One region of the Mesorhizobium sp. B2-5-11 genome, then DNA from elsewhere that is predicted to be linked to it. Evidence: riboswitches for the same ligand, from Rfam matches in the RefSeq annotation. Region 1 holds a riboswitch; the other holds the start of a gene.
The links. Region 1 has a riboswitch for cobalamin ahead of bluB (5,6-dimethylbenzimidazole synthase). Riboswitches for the same ligand answer to the same signal wherever they lie in the genome.

Region 1 (7,161 bases):
CACGCCGCTGATGAAGACGGTCAGCGCCAAAATCGGCACGCTGTCGGCAGTGAGCGGCAAAATCGTGCTGACTGCGATGATGGCGACCGCGACGGTCAGCTGGCGCTGTAGCGGCGTCTTGAGGTTGAGCGCGCCGACCACGATGCCCAACACGAACGATCCCAGCGCATAGACGCCGATCACCAGGCTTGCGGCACCGGCTTGGCCGAACTCCTTGGTGATCGCCACCGTGCTCACTTCCGTCGTCGCGAAGGTCGCGCCGATGAAGATCAGGGCGAAGGTGATGATCTGTACCGGCCGCAGGCGGATTGCCGAGCCAGTCGAACCATGGTCCACCGGCCGCACTTTCGGCTCCGTCGATCGCTGCAGGATGAATGCTATCGAGCCCAAAGCGAGAAACAACGTGCTCGCCAGCATGCCTGCTTCCGGAAACAGCGCCGCACTGAGGCCCACCGACAGCGACGCGCCGGCGATATAGACCAGTTCGTCGGCCGCCGATTCGAAGGCGAAGGCGGTGTTCATCTCCGGCCGGCCGCGAAAAAGCTCGGTCCAGCGCGCGCGCACCATTGCCGGCATGCTGGGCATGGCCGCTGCCAGCAGCGCCGACACGAACATTGTCCATACCGGCCAATCCTGGTTGGCCGACGCAATCAGCAGCAGGAATGCCAGCACGGAGATGATGGTGGTGGGCACGACGATCCATGTCTGGCCGAGGCGGTCGACCAGCCTGGAGATCTGCGGCGCCAGGAAAGCGTTGGCCAGCGCGAATGTCGCCGAGACGGCACCCGCCAGCCAGTATTCGCCACGCGTCTGCGACAGCATCGCCACGATGCCGATCGGCGCCATGGCGATCGGCAGGCGCGCCATGAAGCCTGCAGCGGCAAAGCCCTTGGCGCCAGGGGCTCGAAAGATCTCGGAATAGGGGTTCTGCATGGTCCGTTCCTCGACAAAAGGCGATTCGGAAATTACATACGATGCGTATGAATACTAAATAGATCATACGTCGCGTATGTCAATTGGCATACGTGACGTATGTAGATAAGGCCAGAAGAGATGCACAAGCCCCGCAGGGAAATGATCGCCGAAACGCGCGCCAAATTGATTGCCGCGGCCCGGCATGCGTTCGGAACGATCGGTTATGCCGAGGCATCGATGGATGATTTCACCGCATCGGCAGGGCTGACGCGCGGTGCGCTCTATCATCATTTCGGGGACAAGAAGGGGCTTTTGCAGGCGGTTATCGCCGAGATAGACGCCGAGATGGCGGCACGGGTGAATGAGGTTGCAGCGAAAGCACCGACCCGCTGGCAAAGCTTCGTCGACGAATGCACGAGCTACATCGAAATGGCGCTGGAGCCGGAAATCCAGCGCATCATGTTTCGGGACGGTCCGGCCGTGCTGGGGGATCCCGCGCAATGGCCGAACGCCAATGCCTGCGTCGCGTCGATGACCGATCACCTGACGACGCTGCAGGGCGACGGGGTGGTTGTCCCGGGCGTAGACCCCGAGACCGCGGCACGGCTGATCAACGGGGCGAGCAGCCAGGCGGCGCAGCGGATCGCCAATTCGAACGACCCGGAAGCGACGTCGAAGACCGTGGTGGCGGCATTCAAGCAACTGCTCGAAGGATTGTTGAGGAAGGATGCCGGAGCCGCCTGACGACGGCAGGCCGCCGGCAGCGCGCTGCGCATGCCGTATCGTCAAATCAAGGGTTTGTCAGACTTTTCGCATGTTGCCGCCTTGAGGCGTGCGATCGTTGATTTGAGCGGAACTTCGCCCTGTCCGCAAAACGTCTCGCTCATGATCAGCTCGGGCAGCGGCAGCCGCCGCCCCCAGCCATGTGTTTCGAGGTCCGGTTTCGGCGCGAACTCCGAGACACGGCCGACACAGAGATAGGCCACCGGCGTCACATGCTCGGGAATCGACAGAAGGCCTTTCAACGCCTGCGCCTCGATAATGCTGACCCAGCCAACGCCGACGCCTTCGGCGCGCGCCGCCAGCCAGAAATTCTGCACCGCGCAGACCGTGCTGTAGAGATCCATCTCGGGATTGTGCCAGCGTCCCAGCGGCGAACCCTGTGAGCGTCGGCGGTCGCAGGTGATACAGATATTGAGCGCGCTTTCGCAGATGCCTTCCAGCTTGAGCTTGCGGTAGAGCGCCCGCCGCTCTTCCTCGATCGCCGGCAATTCCTGCTCGCGCGCCGCGAGGAACAGGTCGCGCACCTGTTCCCGTCGTTCGGTGCCACGAATGACGATGAAATTCCATGGCTGCATGAAGCCGACCGATGGCGCGTGATGGGCGGCAAGCAGCAGCCGCGCCAAGACCTCGTCGTCGACGGCCTCTGATGTAAAATGGCTGCGAACATCGCGCCGCGTGAACATGGCGCGGTAGACCGCATCGCGCGCCATCTGGTCGAATCCGTCACCCACGGGGATGGTCATATTGTCCGGCATCGCTTGTCCCCTTGCGATTGCAATCAACTGCCGTCCGCCTGACCATGCGGATGACGATGCCTGCCAGGCCGGTCTTCTGGCTCGGGATCAACCCGCATCCGGCGCCTTCCCGTCATCGACAGTGGCATTTACCGGCGCGGTCCCCCTTACAGCGTTGGGCACGCCACGGTATCAAACCGTGTTCCCGATTCTCCCGCTCGTGGCGGGCACCAGGCAGTGGCCGGGACTTTACGACGAAGCCCCTGCGCCGCCAATCCCCGCGGCGACGCGAATGGACGCAGGCGCGATTTTCCCCAGCCATCAGGCCGCAACGCATGGCCATCGCCGCGCCGGGGCACTAGATAGGGGGCATGGCCACTCGTCTCTACACCCATCCGATCTTCCTTGAGCACATCACGCCGCCCGGCCATCCGGAGCGGCCGGACCGCTTGCGCGCCATCGAGCGTGTGCTTGACGAGGAGGCTTTTGCCGCGCTCGACCGCCTCGAGGCGCCACAAGGCGACGAGGCCACCATTCTCTATGCGCATCCCGAGGATTTCGTCGAGCGGGTACGCGCCGCCATTCCCGAGACGGGCATCGCCCGCATCGATGCCGACACAACGGCCAGCCCGAAGAGCTGGCAAGCGGCGATCACCGCGATCGGCGCCGCCAACGCCGCCGTCGACGACGTCTTTGCCGGCAGGGCAGACAACGTTTTCGTCGCCGCCCGGCCGCCCGGCCATCATGCGGAGAAAGCGACGGCGATGGGCTTCTGCCTGTTCAACACGGCGGCCATCGCCGCACGTTATGCACAGCGCAAACACGATATCGAACGTGTCGCCATCGTCGATTGGGACGTGCATCACGGCAACGGCACGCAGGATATTTTCTGGGACGATCCGTCCGTGCTTTACTGTTCGACCCACCAGATGCCGCTCTACCCCGGCACCGGAGCAAAGAACGAAACCGGCGCCGGCAACATCGTTAACGCGCCGCTTGCGCCGCAAACCGGCAGCGAGGCGTTCCGCGATGCCTTCCTGTCGCGCGTGCTGCCCTCGCTCGACAATTTTGCACCCGACCTGATCATCATTTCGGCCGGCTTCGACGCGCATCATCGCGACCCGCTGGCCGAGATCAACCTGACCGAGGATGATTTCGACTGGGCGACCGGCCAGCTCATGCAGCGCGCGGCGCGCCACAGCGGCAACCGGCTCGTCAGCCTGCTCGAGGGCGGCTACGATCTGCAAGGATTGGCATTTTCGGTTGCCGCCCATGTCGGGCGACTGATGAAAGGATGAATGATGGCTGGTGAAACCAACGAAGACGTCAAGGCGATGAGCTTCGAACAGGCTCTCGACGCGCTGGAGAAGATCGTCGATGATCTGGAGCGTGGCGATGTGCCGCTCGACCAGTCGATCAGGATCTACGAGCGCGGCGAGGCGCTGAAGGTGCATTGCGACCGCTTGCTCAAGGCAGCCGAGGACAAGGTGGAGAAGATCAGGCTGTCCCGCGACGGCAAGCCGGTCGGGACGGAGCCGCTGGACGCGGATTGAGGCACGCAGCCGTTACCGGTTTTTGACACGATCATGATTGAGGATAGAACGCATCCCGATTGAAACGGCTCCAGGACAAGAGGAGATACGGAAGCGATGTGCAGAAACATCAAGACCCTGTTCAATTTTGATCCGCCGGCAACCGATGACGAGGTGCGCGATGCAGCCCTTCAGTTCGTCCGCAAGCTGAGCGGAACGACGCGGCCCTCGAAGCAGAACCAGCACGCCTTCGACCATGCCGTCGAGGCCATCGCGGCGTCGGCGCGCGAGCTTCTCGATTCGCTTGAAACCAACCAGCATCCGCGCAATCGCGAGGAGGTTGCGGCCAAGCTGCGGGCGAAGGCGGCGATCCGCTTTGCCTGATCTGCCCAAAGCAGCCATCGGCCGCTGACAAGGAGAGTTCATGAGCTTCTTCCCCGGGAAGGACCCCGAAATAGGCGACGCCTTTGCCAGCGACCAGATCGAATTGATGGTCATTCCGAACGCCAAGGATATTGGCGGTTTTCAGGTTCGCCGTGCCTTGCCGACCGCCAAAAGGCGGCTGGTCGGTCCCTTCATCTTCTTCGACCGCATGGGGCCTGCCATCCTGCACGCCGGTCAGGCGCTCGACGTCCGGCCGCATCCGCATATCGGTCTGTCGACGGTCACCTACCTGTTCGATGGCAGGATCAGGCATCGCGATTCGCTCGGCACCGAAATGGTGATCGAGCCGGGTGACGTGAACCTGATGACCGCCGGCCGCGGCATCGTCCATTCGGAGCGCACGCCGGAAGAACTGCGCGGCGCGCCGATGTCGGTCTCGGGCCTGCAGACATGGCTGGCGCTGCCGGACGGCAAGGAGGAAGTGGCGCCGGTGTTCGAGAACACCGCTGTCGCGCGGCTTCCCGACATCGACGCGGAAGGCGTCAGTGGCCGCATCGTCATCGGCGATTTCCAGGGGCTGCGTTCCCCGGTGCGGGCCGATTCCGAGACGCTCTACGCCGACCTCAGGCTGGCGCCGGGCGCCAGCGTCAAAATCCCGGCCGACGCGGAAGAACGCGCCATCTACACGCTGGAAGGCGAGGTCTCGATTTCCGGCGACGTGTTTCCGGCCGAACGGCTGCTGGTGTTCCGGCCCGGCGACGAGATCGTCGTATCCTCACAGGCCGGTGCCCATTTCATGCTGTTCGGCGGCGCCTCGCTGGGCTCGAAGCGCTACATCTGGTGGAATTTCGTCTCGTCCTCCAAGGCGCGCATCGAGCAGGCCAAGCAAGAATGGAAGACCGGCCGCTTCGACATCGTTCCCGGCGACGAGAAAGAGTTCATTCCACTGCCGGAAGGCTGAGAAAATCGATGAGGGAGCCGGCCTTCCGCGTCATTTGACAGGCATTTACTTTCGCCTGACGGCGGCCTATCCCGCGCATGAACAGAAGCCTGGGCCTACCCGTGAACGCAACGCCGCATACGCCGCTTCTCGACAAGGTCCGCATCCCGGCCGAGCTGCGCACGCTTTCCGAAAGCGAATTGCCGCAACTGGCATCGGAGCTTCGCCTCGAACTGATCGACGCGGTGTCGCGCACCGGCGGTCATCTCGGCGCCGGGCTTGGCGTTGTCGAACTGACCGTGGCGCTGCACTATGTCTTCAACACACCCGATGACCGGCTGATCTGGGATGTTGGCCACCAGGCCTATCCGCACAAGATCCTGACCGGGCGCCGCGATCGCATCCGCACCTTGCGCCAGGAGGGCGGCCTCTCCGGCTTCACCCGCCGCACCGAGAGCGAATACGATCCGTTTGGCGCCGCCCACTCCTCGACGTCGATATCGGCGGGCCTGGGCATGGCGGCGGCCCGCGATCTTGCTGGCGGCCGCAACAATGTCATCGCCGTCATCGGCGACGGCGCCATGTCGGCCGGCATGGCCTACGAGGCGATGAACAATGCCGGTGCGCTCGATGCCCGCCTGATCGTCATTCTCAACGACAACGACATGTCGATCGCCCCGCCGACCGGCGCCATGAGCGCCTATCTGGCGCGCCTGGCCTCTGGCAAGGCCTATGTCGGCCTGCGCGACTTCGGCAAGAAACTGACCTCGTATCTCGGCAAGCGCGCCGACCGTGCCATCACCAGGGCCGTCGAGCACGCGCGCGGCTACGTGACCGGCGGCACGCTGTTCGAGGAGCTCGGCTTCTACCATATCGGCCCGATCGACGGTCATAATCTGGACCATCTGATCCCGGTGCTGAAAAATGTCCGTGACAATGGGAAGGGCCCGGTGCTGATCCATGTCGTCACCCAGAAGGGCAAGGGCTACGCGCCGGCGGAGGCCGCGGCCGACAAATATCACGGCGTCAACAAGTTCGACGTGATCACCGGCGCGCAGGCCAAGGCTCCGGCCAACGCGCCGGCCTACACCAAGGTGTTCGCCGAAAGCCTGATCCGGGAGGCCCAGGAGGACGAGCGCATCGTCGCCGTCACCGCCGCCATGCCGGGCGGCACCGGGCTTGACCTGTTCGGCGAAGTGTTCCCGGCCAGGACCTTCGATGTAGGCATCGCCGAGCAGCATGCGGTGACGTTCGCGGCCGGCCTCGCTACCGAAGGCTACAAGCCGTTCGCGGCGATCTATTCGACCTTCTTGCAACGTGCCTACGACCAGGTCGTGCACGACGTGGCGATCCAGAAATTGCCGGTGCGCTTCCCGATCGATCGCGCCGGCTTCGTCGGCGCCGACGGCGCCACTCATTGCGGCGCCTTCGACACCACCTTCCTTGCCTCCCTGCCGGGCTTCGTCGTCATGGCGGCGGCCGACGAGGCGGAACTGCGCCACATGGTGCGCACGGCGGCAACCTACGATGACGGCCCGATCGCCTTCCGCTATCCGCGCGGCAATGGCGTCGGCGTCGAGATGCCCGATCGCGGCTCGGTGCTCGAAATCGGCAAGGGCCGCATCGTCAGGGAAGGCAGCAAGGTGGCGCTCCTGTCCTTCGGCACGCGCTTGCAGGATTGCTTGGTCGCGGCCGAGGAACTGGGCGCGGCCGGGCTTTCGACCACCGTCGCCGATGCGCGCTTCGCGAAGCCGCTCGACGAGGATCTGATCCGGCGGCTGGCCCGCTCGCACGAGGTTCTGGTCACGGTGGAGGAGGGCGCCATCGGCGGCTTCGCCAGTCACGTTTTGCAGTTCCTCGCCCATGAGGGCCT
Region 2 (7,161 bases), on a different contig from region 1:
GTCGGCCGTCACAGCATCCATCGTGAGTTGCCCGCCACCGTCGACAACGACCGAAACCTTCGGCCCGAGCCGCTGCGTCAGCCCGGCGTCCTCGACCGCTTCCCTGATCCGATCAGCCAGCGGCCTGGGGTCGGCGATCTCCTGCGGATCGATGCCGGCCAGTGGTCCGGTCTCCACTGGTACGCCAGTGCGGACCACAATGCCCAGCGCATCGACTTCCTTCGCCAGCAGGGTTGCACTTTGCGTGGTCAATCCGCGTATTTGCAAGCTGCCGCGCGCTGTCACTTCCATGATGCCGTTGCCGTGCCGCAGGGCGGATTCTGCCAGCCCGATCAGAAGCTTCGGCGACAATCCGCCAGAAGATGGGCCTCCGGCGACCGGGTTGAGCCGCACCAGCAGGCCGTCGCCGGTCTGCATCGGCGCCGAAAGGGCCGGGCAGGCGCCGCGGCGGGAGTAGGCGTTCATGCCGCCAACTCCCGTGCCTCGGCAATCAGTGCCGCGAGGTCGTCGTCGATCGAATTGCGCAAGGGATGCCAGAGGCCTCGCCGTCGCGCCGACAGGAGGCGTTCGGCAATGGCTTTCGCGGCGGCCGGGTTTTCGCGCAGGATGAAGGCGCGGACGCCCGCATCGCCGAGATAGGCATCGTGCACGGCGTCTATCAGCGCGCCCGGTATGGCCTGCGTGGTTTCGGCGAAGCCAACCAGCCGGTCGACGGTTTCGGCGAATTCCGAGGCGCCGCGAGGGCCGTGGCGCATCTGGCCCGCTATGAAGCGGGCGTTGACGGCGCGGGCGCGCACGACGCGCGTCACAGCCTCACTAAGTGAACGCGGCTTCGGCCTCTGCGGGTCCGTCGTGTCCAGCACGATAACGTCGGCATTCCTGCCAAGCGCTGCAAGGGCGGCTGAAAAGCCGCCGATAAAGGCGACATCGGCGGAGCCTTCGAGGATGTCGCGGCCGGGATCGTCGCCGGTGTGGACGAGAAGATCGGCCTCGGCGATGCGGTTCTCGAAAGCGCCGGGCGCGGCGATCCCTTCACCGCCGGCGCCGCCATAGGCATGCGATGTGGCATCGAGATAGGCGCGGCCGATTTCCTCGCGCGCCGCCCAGTCGCCGCTCGACAGGATTTCCTCGACGCCAGCGCCGTAAGTGCCAGGCGAGGTGCCAAAGATGCGCGGGCTGATCTTGCCCTCGGCGCGGGTCCTTGCGGCGAGCGGATTTTCCGAATCGTCCTCGTCGCGCGCGGCAACGGCGTTGGCAGCGGCATCGATCAGCGCGATCTGGGTCGGGAACATGTCGCGGAACAGGCCCGATATGCGCCAGGTGACGTCGACGCGCGGGTGGCCAAGCGCTGCCGGCGCCAACACCTCGATGCCGGTGACGCGGCCTGTGGCGGCATCCCATTGCGGGCGGCAGCCCATCAGCGAAAGCCCCTGCGCGATCTCCTCGCCGCCGGTGCGCAAAGACGCCGAACCCCAGAGGTCGATGATCAGCGAGCGCGGCCAGTCGCCATGCGATTGCATATAGGCGCGCACCACTTCCTCGGCGGCAGCCTTGCCGATGTCGTAAGCCGTCGGCGTCGGCATGGCGCGCGGGTCCGACGTGAACAGGTTGCGGCCGGTGGGCAGAACGTCGGAACGCCCGCGCGCGGGCGCGCCGGCCGGGCCCGCGGTGACATGACGACCGTCGAGCGCGGCAAGAAGGGCGGCCTTTTCGGCCTCGGCGCTTTGCCGGCGCATAAGGTCGGGCTCTTCGTCGGGCGCGCGGCCGTAGACATGCAGCCCATCCTTGATAGCGAAATCCTTCAGGTCGCAGAGCCAGGCATCGATGCGGCGCAGGGCCTCGTCCGGCGCGTCGGTGCGGGCAACGCCGGCCTCCGCGGCGAGGCCCGTCGTCTGCGCGGTTTCGACGATCAGACTGGCCAGACGGTCGCGGCGGCGGCGGTCGAGACCGTCAGCCTGGGCGTATTCGTCGACCAGCCGTTCGAGCCTGTGCTGGTTCTTGTCCAATCCGGCGCCGGTGAGCGGCGGCGGCAGATGGCCGAGCGTGACGGCGGCGATCCGCCGCTTCGCCTGCGCCGCCTCGCCGGGATTGGAGACGATAAAGGGATAGATGACGGGCAGGGGACCGGTGACGATCTCGGGGAAGCAGCTTTGCGAAAGCGCAACCGTCTTGCCCGGCAGCCATTCCAGCGTGCCATGCGCGCCAACATGGATGAGCGCATGGACGCCGAGCAATTTGCGCAGCCACAGGCCGAAGGCGAGCAATGCATGGCGCGGCGGCAGCGTCGGGTCGTGATAGTCGGCGCGGCGGTCGGCCGAGCGGCCGCGATCGGGGGCGAGGGCCACGGTGATGTTGCCGAAGGTCGCGGCGCGGAAGGGGAATTTGGCGGCGGGCAGCGCTTGAACACCCCCCTCTGTCCTGCCGGACATCTCCCCCGCAAGGGGGGAGATTGGCAGTTTAGACGCTGGAGCTACTCTTGCAACGTTGGAGATTGGCGAAGACAGAGATGACGGCGTAATCTCCCCCCTTGCGGGGGAGATGTCCGGCAGGACAGAGGGGGGTGCCTCGCGCAAACCTGTCTCGCCTTCGGCTTTGCCCCAAGCTGCTTCTACGGCAGCAATTGCTGCGCCCGGCAATTCCGTTGAGAAGGCAAGGTACTCATCCAACTCCAACCCAGCCTTGCTGCGCTCCAGCGCATCCAGCAACGCACGCGACGTTTGGGGAATTCCCTCAACTACATAGCCCTGTTCCTGGAGGTCGTGCAGCATCGCCAGCACGCTGGATGGCACATCCAACCCGACCGCATAGCCGGTGCGGCCGGGAGCGCTCGGGTAATCGGGGATCAGAATGGCGACCTTGCGCTCGGCGCGCGGCGTTTCCCGAAGCCTGATGAAGGCCGCGACCCGGTCCGCCACCTGTTCGACGCGATCGGGCTCCGGCCGGTTGGCAAAGGCGCGGTGGCCGAGCGCCGGGTCGGTCTCGCTTTCGCCCTTGAACGAAACGGCGCCGGCGAGGATGCGGCCGTCCAGTTCGGGCAGAACGACATGCATGGCGAGGTCGGCGGGGGCCAGCCCGCGCTGGTTCTTCTCCCATACGTCGCGGCGGGTGGTGGCGACGATGACCTGGAAGACGGGAACGCCGGCGCGGTCGAACAGGGTTTCGACGCCGGGTTCGGCGCCGGACGCGAAAGCGGTCGCGGTGATGATGGCGGCGGGCTTGGGCTGGGCAATCGCGGTTTCAACAAAAGCCAGAGATTCCGGGTCTTTCAGGCTGGAGACAAAGATCGGCACCGGCAGCATGCCGCGCTGCCGTAGCGCCTCGAAAAGCGCGTCGATGGGCGCGACATCGGCGGCGAGCAGCATCGAGCGGTAGAAGAGGATGGGAATCACGGGTGGGTTGACGTTGCCGGCGTCGAGTTCCGTCACACCCCCCTCTGTCCTACCGGACATCTCCCCCGCAAGGGGGGAGATTGCTCTTTCATCGACGATTTCGCCTATCGCGGATGGTCGAGATAAATCCCTGTCCAAGGGGACAGAAGAGGAGCCGGCCTTGATGACAGCCGATCTCCCCCCTTGCGGAGGAGATGTCCTGCCGGACAGAGGGGGGTGTGAAGGATCGTCAACATTCGATAAGTCCGGCTTCTCCACGACTCCGCGCCCCGGCTCATAAAACCCGGCTTTCGGCACGCTTACCGGCTCGGCAATCTCGCCATCAGACCCCGCCAACCGCGCCAGCCTGCGCACCAGCGCGCTCATATTGGCCGGGCCGCCCTGGCGGAAATAATTGAGCAGCCCGTCCAGTTCCTCGCGCGGCAGCGTCGAGGCTTCGATCAGCCTGATATCCTCGTCGTGGCTTTCACCGGGAAGTAGTGCCAGCTTTATGCCACGCTCACGGGCAACCACGGCCAACTGGTCGCAGCCGTAGCGCCACCACTCGTAACCGCCGAGAATACGCACCAGAATGACTTTGGCGTGACGGGCGACGCTGTCGATCCAGAGGTCGACGGACATGGGGTGGCGCAGGTCGCGCAGCGCGGCCAGCCGCATCGTGGGCAGCCGATCGGCGTCGCCTTTCCAGGCCGCTGCCAGTCCGGCCAGGTCGCTGTCCGTGAAGGACAGCGCCACCATTTCCGCCGGCGTCTGCCGCAGATCGACCGGCTCGGCGAGATCGTCGAGCGAGGCGGATGTGGTGGTGAGGATGTGCATCGCGGTCGGTGTTGCCTCAGCCGGCGAGGATATGCTCGATCGCCGGGCGGTTCAGCCCCTTGAGGCCGATGACGACCAGGCGCGAGCGGCGGTCGTCGTCAGCCGTCCAGGCGCGGTCATAATAATGATTGACGCGCGGACCGACCGCCTGCAGCAACAGCCGCATCGGCTTGCCGCCGACCTCGACGAAGCCTTTCACCCGCAGCACGTTCTCCTGTTCGGCGGCGGTCGCGACGCGCTTTGCCAGGTCGTCCGGGTTGGCGATCGAGGGGATGTCGACGATGAACGTATCGAAGTCGTCGTGCTCGTGGTCGAAGGCGCCGTCATGATGGGACTTGCGGTTCTCGATGTCGTCCTCGACGGCGAGGCCTAGCCCGAGCAGCACGGACGGATCGACCTTGCCATGAGCCGTCGGCACGACCTTCACGGCGCGGGCGGAGTGTTCGCCAATGATGGCGTTGGCGCGAGCCGAACCTGCGGCATCCATCAGGTCGCTCTTCGACAGGATGATGAGGTCGGCGCAGGCGATCTGGTCCTCGAACACCTCCTCGACGGGGTCGTCGTGGTCCAGTGTCTGGTCCTGCGCGCGTTGCGCCTGCAGGGCGTCCATGTCGTTGGCGACGCGCCCCTCGGCCAATGCCGGACCGTCGACCACGGCGATTACGCCGTCGACTGTCACCCGGCTCTTCACTGTCGGCCACTGGAAGGCCTGGACCAGCGGCTTGGGCAGAGCCAAGCCTGAGGTCTCGATCAGGATGTGGTCGACCTTCGGCGTCAGCGACAGGATCTGGTCGAGCGCCGGGACGAAATCGTCGGCGACGGTGCAGCAGATGCAGCCATTGGCCAGTTCGACGATGTTTTCCTCCGGGCAGGTGTCGATGCCGCAGCCCTTGAGGATCTCGCCGTCGATTCCGATGTCGCCGAATTCGTTGACGATGATGGCGATCCGCTTGCCGCCCGCGTTCTCCAGGAGATGGCGGACCAGCGTGGTCTTGCCGGCACCCAGGAAGCCGGTGACCACGGTACAGGGGACGCGGGAGAGAGTGGCGGCGGAAACTGCGGCGGTCATGATCAGTCCTTCAGCATGTCGAGGGGAGGAATGCGGGCGACGAGGCCGCGCTTGAGGGAATCCGGGCGACCACGCCACGGAATGAGGCCGTTGGTCGAAGCGGCGAAGAGTTTCGCGCCGGTGACGAGATCGGCGCCGCTGGCGATGTTCAGGTCGCCGAAGACATAACTCCAGCAGCCGTCGCGAAGAATCGCGGCACTGAGACGGCGCTTGCAGTTGCCGAGGCATTCGACGGTGCGGACACGGACATTGTCGGCCGTTGCGGCTTGGCGCGTATCTTGAGCCAAAACTTCGCCGGCGCGGGGATGGGCATCGGAACCGGTCTCGTCGCGGCAGGAAGCGCAGATGATGACAGTGACGCCGGCCAAGGCGTCGCTATCGCCAGACAAGTCGCTATCGCCAGACAAAATGTCCGCTGTTTCAGCCGGGAAACTGCTGTCGCGTTCCAAATTGGGCTCCTTGCCCGGAAAACCCGCCGGGCGATCGGATTCTTATGTCTCAGACGGCAGGTCTCCTGGCTCGCGGGTCATCGCCTTCGTGCCGCCTTCCCGGGACCGTCCCAGTGGTTTTCGGCCTTGGCTCGTCGCTTACAGTTGCGGGGACAGCCGCGGATTTGAAATCGAAATTTCGCACCGCATTCCCTCTTGGCTCCTCCCTTTGCCGAGAGGAGACCGTCTGGAATGGATTTAGGCTCTTGCAGGCGGCGGTGTCAACGCGCGTCTACGACACGGCAATGTCGGCGAGCGGCTGCCCAAGGTCGCCGGCGGGCGTAACCTCGATCCGTTCGAGGCCGAGCCAGCCCTGCATCTGCGTCAATTCCTGGAAGAGTTGCGCGGCGGTTTCAGGCGGCGCGCCGGGCTCGGCATAGGCCGCGTGGACGCGTAGCACGCTGGCCGGCCGGTCGGCCTTGAGGTCGACGCGCGCCACGATCCTGTCGCCGAGCAGGAACGGCAGGACGTAATAGCCGTATTGCCGTTTTTCGGCAGGGGTGTAGATTTCTATGCGGTAGTGGAAATCGAACAGCCGCTCCGTGCGCGAGCGCTCGAAAACGACCGGATCGAACGGCGCCAGCAAGGCGCGGGCCTCGATTTTTCGTGGAATACGAGCCTCCTTATGGAGGTAAGCCGGTTTGTTCCAGCCCTCGACACGCACCGGCACCAGCTCGCCTGTTTCAACCAGCTCCTCCAGCCGGCCCTTCATGTCGGCCGGCGACAGGCGGAAATAGTCGCGCAGGTCGCTTGCTGTCGCGACGCCATGAGCGCGGGCGGATATCCGCAGCAATTCCCGATGCGCGTCCTCGGCTGACGGCACCGGCAGATCGAGGATCGCCTGCGGCAGCACGCGCTCGGGCAGATCGTAGAAGCGTTCGAAGCCACGGCGGTGCGCGGTGGTGATGCGTCCTGCCCAGAACAGCCATTCGAAGGCATGCTTGGCGTGGCTCCAGCCCCACCAGCCGCCGGACCCTTTCTGGCCTTCGAGCGCGGAGGCGGCGATCGGGCCGCGCTCCGCGACCTCGCGGTAGATCTCTTCGATATAGGCGGCGTGCTCGCGGCCCCATTTGGCGAGACCCAGATACATTTCATCGCCACGCTCGGCGCGCTGCATGCGCCAACGCATCAGGGGATAGGTCTCGACCGGCAGGAAGGAAGCCTCGTGCGCCCAGTATTCGAAAACCGTGCGCTTGCGCGTGACGGCGGCGTTGTCGAGCAAGGCGAACGGGTAGGGGCCAAGGCGCGAGTAGAGCGGCATGTAGTGAGCGCGCACCACCGCGCTGACGGAATCGATCTGCAGCAGGCCGGTGCGCGAGAGCACGCGGGCGAAGTGGCGTCGGTCGGGCGTGCCGGCGGGGCGGGGATCAGTGAACCCTTGGGCGGCGAGCGCGATGCG

Region 2: another riboswitch for cobalamin. It lies ahead of FJ490_RS12035 (DUF1636 family protein); the one in region 1 lies ahead of bluB (5,6-dimethylbenzimidazole synthase).

The regions. Positions count from the first base shown of each region.
Region 1 is NZ_VFUK01000001.1:298,703-305,863, forward strand. Features, by position in the region: gene FJ490_RS01435 (MFS transporter) at 1-933, opposite strand, end outside; gene FJ490_RS01440 (TetR/AcrR family transcriptional regulator) at 1,054-1,659, shown strand; gene bluB (5,6-dimethylbenzimidazole synthase) at 1,701-2,453, opposite strand; cobalamin riboswitch at 2,502-2,682, opposite strand; gene FJ490_RS01450 (histone deacetylase family protein) at 2,804-3,730, shown strand; gene FJ490_RS01455 (exodeoxyribonuclease VII small subunit) at 3,734-3,985, shown strand; gene FJ490_RS01460 (DUF2277 domain-containing protein) at 4,082-4,348, shown strand; gene FJ490_RS01465 (pirin family protein) at 4,389-5,309, shown strand; gene dxs (1-deoxy-D-xylulose-5-phosphate synthase) at 5,387-7,161, shown strand, end outside.
Region 2 is NZ_VFUK01000003.1:212,688-219,848, forward strand. Features, by position in the region: partial or broken gene cobG (precorrin-3B synthase) at 1-465, opposite strand, end outside; gene FJ490_RS12025 (cobaltochelatase subunit CobN) at 462-4,205, opposite strand; gene cobW (cobalamin biosynthesis protein CobW) at 4,222-5,274, opposite strand; gene FJ490_RS12035 (DUF1636 family protein) at 5,277-5,723, opposite strand; cobalamin riboswitch at 5,761-5,965, opposite strand; gene FJ490_RS12040 (winged helix-turn-helix domain-containing protein) at 5,995-7,161, opposite strand, start outside.